2 regions of the Flavobacterium gelatinilyticum genome follow, and region 2 is predicted to be linked to the other one. Evidence: riboswitches for the same ligand, from Rfam matches in the RefSeq annotation. Region 2 holds a riboswitch; the other holds the start of a gene.
What was found. A riboswitch is a leader RNA that binds a small molecule or an ion and turns the genes downstream of it on or off. The one in region 2 is predicted to bind S-adenosylmethionine.
Positions count from the first base shown of each region.

Region 1: linked by a shared signal. The riboswitch ahead of OZP11_RS24450 (TlpA disulfide reductase family protein) and the one ahead of OZP11_RS12240 (homocysteine S-methyltransferase family protein) in region 2 are both predicted to bind S-adenosylmethionine.

Region 1 is NZ_CP114287.1:5,713,024-5,716,436, reverse strand. Features, by position in the region: gene OZP11_RS24455 (aminotransferase class V-fold PLP-dependent enzyme) at 1-478, opposite strand, end outside; gene OZP11_RS24450 (TlpA disulfide reductase family protein) at 520-1,509, opposite strand; SAM riboswitch class I at 1,751-1,851, opposite strand; gene OZP11_RS24445 (hypothetical protein) at 2,079-2,597, opposite strand; gene OZP11_RS24440 (NAD(P)H-dependent flavin oxidoreductase) at 2,603-3,413, opposite strand, start outside.
Region 2 is NZ_CP114287.1:2,896,103-2,899,515, reverse strand. Features, by position in the region: gene OZP11_RS12255 (NAD(P)/FAD-dependent oxidoreductase) at 1-490, shown strand, start outside; gene OZP11_RS12250 (hypothetical protein) at 653-880, shown strand; gene OZP11_RS12245 (hypothetical protein) at 871-996, shown strand; SAM riboswitch class I at 1,276-1,392, shown strand; gene OZP11_RS12240 (homocysteine S-methyltransferase family protein) at 1,757-2,755, shown strand; gene metH (methionine synthase) at 2,896-3,413, shown strand, end outside.

The DNA.
Region 1 (3,413 bases), 2.8 Mb from region 2:
TCACCACATCGGCATTGGTTTCGTACCACGGAACCTGATTGGAATGATGTTCCATATGAGTGATAAAAACCACCGGTCTGTCGTTTTCATTTTCATAGGTTTTTCTTAACCCCATGATACGCTGTAATTTCGATAAAGCGGCCGTCATTCCTGTTCCGGTCGTAACCAAAACATCCGATTCATCTGCATTAACCGCTTTTTTGATAATCTCTCTTGCATACTGGTAAGCGTAAGTCGAAGCCTTTCCTGTCTGACTGGAAAATGAATGGGTATTGGCAATCATCGGACCTATTTTATTGAGCATAATATCTTCAATCGGAGCGTATAATCTTCCGCTGGCAACCCAGTCTGCATATAACAGATTTTGTTGTCCGTAAACCGATTCGAAAGTATGGTCTGTTCCTACTGTATTTTCCCTGAATTTAGAAAAGTAACATTCAGACTCTGTTGGTTTTGTTGTTGGTTCAATGGCATTCATTTCCTTTATCATTTTAAATTAACTAAATTGTATTTTCTATCTTAGATTTTATTTTCTAAAAGCGTTTTTAATGTCGCTTGCAATTCTTCTCCCTGCAGGTTTTTCGCAACGATTATTCCTTTTGAATCAACTAAATAATTCCCCGGAATAGCTCTTACACCATATAATCTGGCAACGGCACTGTTCCAGAACAATAAATCAGAAACATGTGTCCATGTTAAGTTATCATCCTTAATTCCCTTTACCCAGTTTTCTTTCTTTTTATCCAGTGAAACTGCTACAATATTGAATCCTTTATCATGAAATTCCTTGTAAGCCGCTACAATGTTTGGATTTTCTCTTCGGCAGGGTCCGCACCACGAAGCCCAAAAATCAACCAGAGTATAGCCTTTTAAATTTTCATAAAAACGAACTGGTTTTCCATCAGGATCGCTGGCTGTAAAATCAGGGGCTTTTTTACCTACCGCCAATCCGTCTAATACGGTAACCAGTTCTTTTAATTCTTTCACGTAAGTAACATTTTGAAGACTTTTATCCAGCAAAGCAATATTCTGTGTAATCTGTTCCGGAGACAGCCTGTACGACCAGTTTCTGTACAATACATAAGCCGAAACAATAGATTTTGGATGTTCTGTAATGAATTTGCTGATTTCTGCATCTTTTGTTTTCTTATAGGTTTCAAACAAATCCTGCGAAGCTGAACCTTCTACAACCGAAGTGCTGTAATATTTCTTTGGACTCAGCTTAACCGTAATTGGGTCTTTTTCGAGGAAAATATACAATGGCGAACTTTCTTTATTTACGCTTAATCCGTATAATTCCGGCGTTTTTACTTTTGTTTTAAAAGCAAAGTTTCCGTCTTTTACTTTTACCGAATCAATAGTCGTAAACATTTTATTATGAAACTTTTGCAGATAAACGTACTGTACAATTGTATCGACAACAGTTCCTTTTAATTGTAAATTATTTTCCTGCGCCTGAGTTTGAAAAGCTCCAACAAATAAGGCAAAACCCAATAGTATTTTTTTCATTGTATTTTATTTTAAGATTAGACAAAAGAATTTCAGGCCAATGTTATAAAGCCACCAGCAGCTGATATTTAAAAGAAATTTAAAAGGTATTACGAACTTCACATTCGGAAAACGGCAAGACTGTTTTCTTCGAAAATTGAATTTAAGAGTTCATAGCCGGCATACAAAATTGATTCTGCTTTCATTGTAATACATTAAGAATTTAACGTTGATGACCTAATCCAGATTCGAGCAATCTTTTTTCTTATCTGTCCGCATACAACGGAAGGATTTAGCACCTTATTCGGCAACAGGTTGCTAAGACTTCACCGGGCCCATTCCCTCAGTCTTTCTGGATAAGTATCATTACAGAATTTTTCTGCAATGCAAATATACATTAATTCTATAAAATTAGTCAAGTTTAAATATATTTTTTTGATTTTTATTTACAACAAAGCACGCAAATACAACGCAAAGTATTTATTTAAAAGCAATTATGTTTTGGAAATATTTTTAAAACCCCTTCCTTTTACAACAGAAATTCATACGTTTTGCTGCAGAAAGAAGTTTTTACATCTCTGCCAAAAGCTTCAGAGAATCGGCATACAAGTAATATGTCCTGCTTCATGATTTGAATCGAAGAAAAGCATATCGTTTGAAAAAGCTGACCATCTTTTAAAACTTAAAATATCCAAAAGCGTGAATTTGTTTATTTCTTTGATCAGCTCCTCTTTTGTCAATTGCTTTTTTAATTCGGCAATCATTAAAAATTGAAACAATCCGAATAATGAACTAAGAATTGATTCGTTTTCCTGAAAGTTCTTCTTATCCATAACAATAAAATATTCCGGATACGCGGCATTTTTGTTTTTGATAAAAGTATGATTTTGTAATACTTCAAAAAGAAGTTCATATTCTGATTTACTTAACTGCCCTTTAAAATGATTATTTTCAGAGGAAAGAATCAATAAAATATAGTCTGAACTGATGCTTTTCTTTTTCAAAAAATACAGTTTCTTCCTGAGATATTTTTCTAAATCTACACTGAACCTGTTTTTTAAAACAGAATGTTTTTCTGATTCTATTCTGACGCTTTTTTTTAATTTCATATTATTTATTTCAATCCGTCAAAATAATTCGTCGTTTCTTCTATCAGCGCATTCATTAAAACCGAAGCTTTGGTATGTTTTAAAATGGGTGAAATCTGTCCTGCCCAAAATAAAATCATGTCCCATTTTTGCTGTTCGATCGCTGCTTTTCTCAGCGGGGCTATAAATGTCGTTTGCAGCGGAAAAGGCAAAATTCCGGATTCTTTTCCTGTAATATCCTGAGCAACACGGCTAGTTAATCCGCGGCCGAGTCTTCCTGTAAAAGCGCGTGATAAAGTGGTGTATTTTGAAGCATCAGAAAATAGCATTTCCTTGTGAACCGGCAAAGCACCAGATTCATCGCAGGCTAAAAAAGCGGTTCCTACTTGTGCGGCGCTTGCGCCTAATGTCAGCGCAGCGGCAATTCCCCTTCCGTCGGCTATGCCTCCTGCTGCGATAATTGGGGTTTTAATTTTTTCACGCATTAACTGCACTAATACGAAAGTTCCGGTTAGAGACGATTCCGATTTATCGAGAAAAGAAGGCCGGTGTCCGCCCGCTTCAAAACCCGATGCGATAATCATATCGACACCTTTGCTGTCCAGAAACAGGGCTTCGTCTAAAGTCGTCGCGGCTCCTACTGTTACAATTCCCTTTTGTCTGCATTGCTCCAGAACAGTATTTGGAGGCACACCAAACATAAAACTGAAAACCTTTGGGCGAATGTCTAAAATAACGTCTAACTGGTTCTCAAATCTGGACTGAAAAGGTGCCGGTTTTTCGGGTAACGGAATTCCCACCTCATCATAATACGGTTTAAACAAAGCGGCGGTTTTA
Region 2 (3,413 bases):
AGCTTTAGATTCTGTAGAAAAAGTACAAGAATTAAAATCAGCTGGAAAAATCAAATTAATCACTCCGGCAGAAGTTGTTGGAATCAACGGTGCTGAACACGTAGAATCATTAGATATCGAAGAAAACGGAGCACACCGTAAAATCGAATGCGATTATTTTATCCCTCTTTTCGGATTAACACCAAAATTAGGTCCAATTGGAGACTGGGGATTAGAAATCGAGAAAAATGCCATTAAAGTAAACAATGCATTAGATTATCAAACAAATATTCCTGGAATCTTCGCTATTGGAGACGTAAATACATACCCTGGAAAATTAAAATTAATCCTTTGTGGTTTCCACGAAGCAACTTTAATGTGTCAGGCTGCATACGGAATTATCAATCCAGGTAAAAAATACGTATTGAAATATACAACAGTATCTGGAGTAGACGGTTTCGACGGAACTCGTAAAGAGGCGCCGAAAGCAGTTGTTAAAGCGATTGTTTAATCGAAGGTGCTGAGGTTCTGAGAGACTGAGGTTCTAAGATTTTTAAATATACTAAAAGCTCAAACTTTTAAAAGTTTGGGCTTTTTTTTTAGCTTAGTCCCTTAGAACCTCAGCATCTCAGAACCTAAAAACGTATCTTTGTATTTATAAATTTTGATTATCATGAATTTAGAAGCTAGAAAATATCAATTTATTCAAGAGTTGGTTAAGGTAGAAGATGAGCGTGTTTTAGAAAAACTCGAATTGGTTTTAAAGGCAAATCAAAGTGATTGGTATGATGATTTATCAGAATCTGAAAAAGAAGAAATCCAAATTGGATTACACCAAGCTGAAAAAGGTGAATTTACAAACCACAAAGATGTCATGAAAAGATTTTCAAAATGGCATTAAAATTTATTTGGACGTCGCAAGCTGTAAAAGGTTTTAATAAAGTTGTAGATTATCTTGAAGAAAAATGGACTAAGAAAGAAATCTTAAACTTGGAAAATAAAAAATTCAACAGGTAATAAATCAAATCAGTCTGAATCCAGAACAATTTCCAAAATCACATAAAAACGAATCTTTGCACAAAGCAATTATAGACAAAAATAATTATTTGGTTTATAGACTAAAAAAAGAATCTGAAACTGTTGAAATTATCAATTTTAGAGGGACAAAACAAAAGCCAAAACACTAACAAACTCATAACTTAGAATCTTAGTGCCTCAGAGTCTCAGAAACTTAAAAAAACACTTGCAATTGTTCAGCTTATGTCTTTACTTTGCACTGTTCTTAAAATTTATTGTTCGTTATCACGAAAGGCGGAGGGATAGACCCGATGAAACCTTAGCAACCCTTTACTATAAAGAAGGTGCTAAATTCTACTTTTTACCATAAACACAGGTATTTAAGATAGATAACACAAATACATTCTCGTATTTCTCAAAACTTTTCCAGACAACATACAAATAATTTACTGAAAGCAATTTCGGTAAGGAGCGAATCATTGGCGCATTTTTGCAGTCAATAGTTCCCACTTTCGCCTATATCTCTCCTCCTGATAGTTATCGGGATACGAGGATACCGGCTCAAACGCAGTTCACTGAACTCTTATGAAAATAGGAATAAGGTGAAGTAATCGGGGCTAATGAGCCAGCAATAGTGCCTTTTTGGAATTAAAAGAAACGATGCCTATCCTAACAGGTTTTCAAAACCTGTTAGGTATAACTTTCAAGATAATAAATTAAAAAAAGCTTTGTGCCTTAGAGCCTTAGCGGCAAAAGAGAAATGTCTATACAAGAAGCAATAAAGAAAAATATCCTAATCCTTGACGGAGCAATGGGAACCATGTTACAACGCTACAACTTCTCAGAAGAAGATTTTCGCGGCGAGCGTTTCAAAGATTTCCCGCATCCGTTAAAAGGAAACAACGATTTATTATCCCTAACACAGCCACAAGCAATTCGTGCCGTGCATGCAGCCTATTTTGATGCAGGTGCAGATATCGTAGAAACCAATACATTCTCTGGAACTACAATTGGTATGGCCGATTATTTCATGGAAGATTTGGTTTACGAACTAAACTACGAATCGGCTAAACTGGCGAGAGAAGTAGCGGATGAATTTACAGCAAAAAATCCAGAAAAACCACGATTTGTAGCCGGTTCAATCGGACCAACAAACCGTACGGCAAGTATGTCACCAGACGTAAACGATCCAGGTTACAGAGCCGTAACTTTCGACGATTTACGAATTGCATACAAAGAACAGGTAGAAGCTTTAATGGACGGAGGCTGCGATTTACTTTTAGTAGAAACGATTTTTGACACATTAAACGCAAAAGCAGCACTTTTTGCCATTGAAGAAGTAAAAGAAGAGCGTAACATCGATATTCCAATCATGGTTTCAGGAACTATTACGGATGCTTCAGGAAGAACACTTTCCGGACAAACGGTTGAAGCGTTTTTGATTTCAGTTTCGCATATTCCATTATTAAGCGTAGGATTTAATTGTGCTTTAGGAGCCGATTTGTTGAAACCGTATTTAAAAACATTAGCGCATAATACAAGCTTTAATGTTTCGGCGCATCCAAATGCAGGATTGCCAAACGCTTTCGGGCAATACGATGAAACACCAGAGCAGACTCAGGCATTCATCAAAGAATATTTAGAGGATAATTTAATCAATATCATTGGCGGTTGCTGCGGAACTACTCCAGATCATATTCGATTAATGGCAGAAGTTGCGAAAGATTATAAGCCTAGAGTGGCGCCAACTTTTGAATAACGTTTCCTGCAAGGTTTTCAAAACCTTGTAGGTATAATTTTGACGTACGATAAACAAACCTACAAGGTTTTGAAAACCTTGCAGGAAAGAAATAAGAATTAAAAAACTTAGAACCTAAGAATCTTAGGCCCTTAAAGAAAATGACTGAAAAAAGAAGAGACCTTGTATTATCAGGATTAGAACCTTTGATTATTACGCCTGAAAGCGTTTTTGTAAACGTTGGTGAGCGTACGAATGTAACGGGTTCGCGAAAATTCCTTCGATTAATCAAGGAAGAGAAGTATGACGAGGCACTTGATATTGCAAGACAGCAGGTAGAAGGAGGAGCGCAAATCATCGATATTAATATGGATGAAGGGATGTTGGATGGTGTAACTGCCATGACTAAATTCCTAAACTTGATCGCTGCAGAACCAGATATTTCGAGAGTGCCGATTATGATCGACAGTTCGAAATGGGAAATTATCGAAGCGGGTCTGAAAGTAGTACAAGGAAAAAGTGTTGTAAACTCGATTTCGTTGAAAGAAGGAGAAGAAGCCTTTATTCACCACGCTAAATTAATCAAGCGTTACGGAGCGGCAGCTATTGTTATGGCTTTTGACGAAGTTGGTCAGGCAGATAATTATGATCGTCGTGTAGAAATTTGTGCACGTTCGTA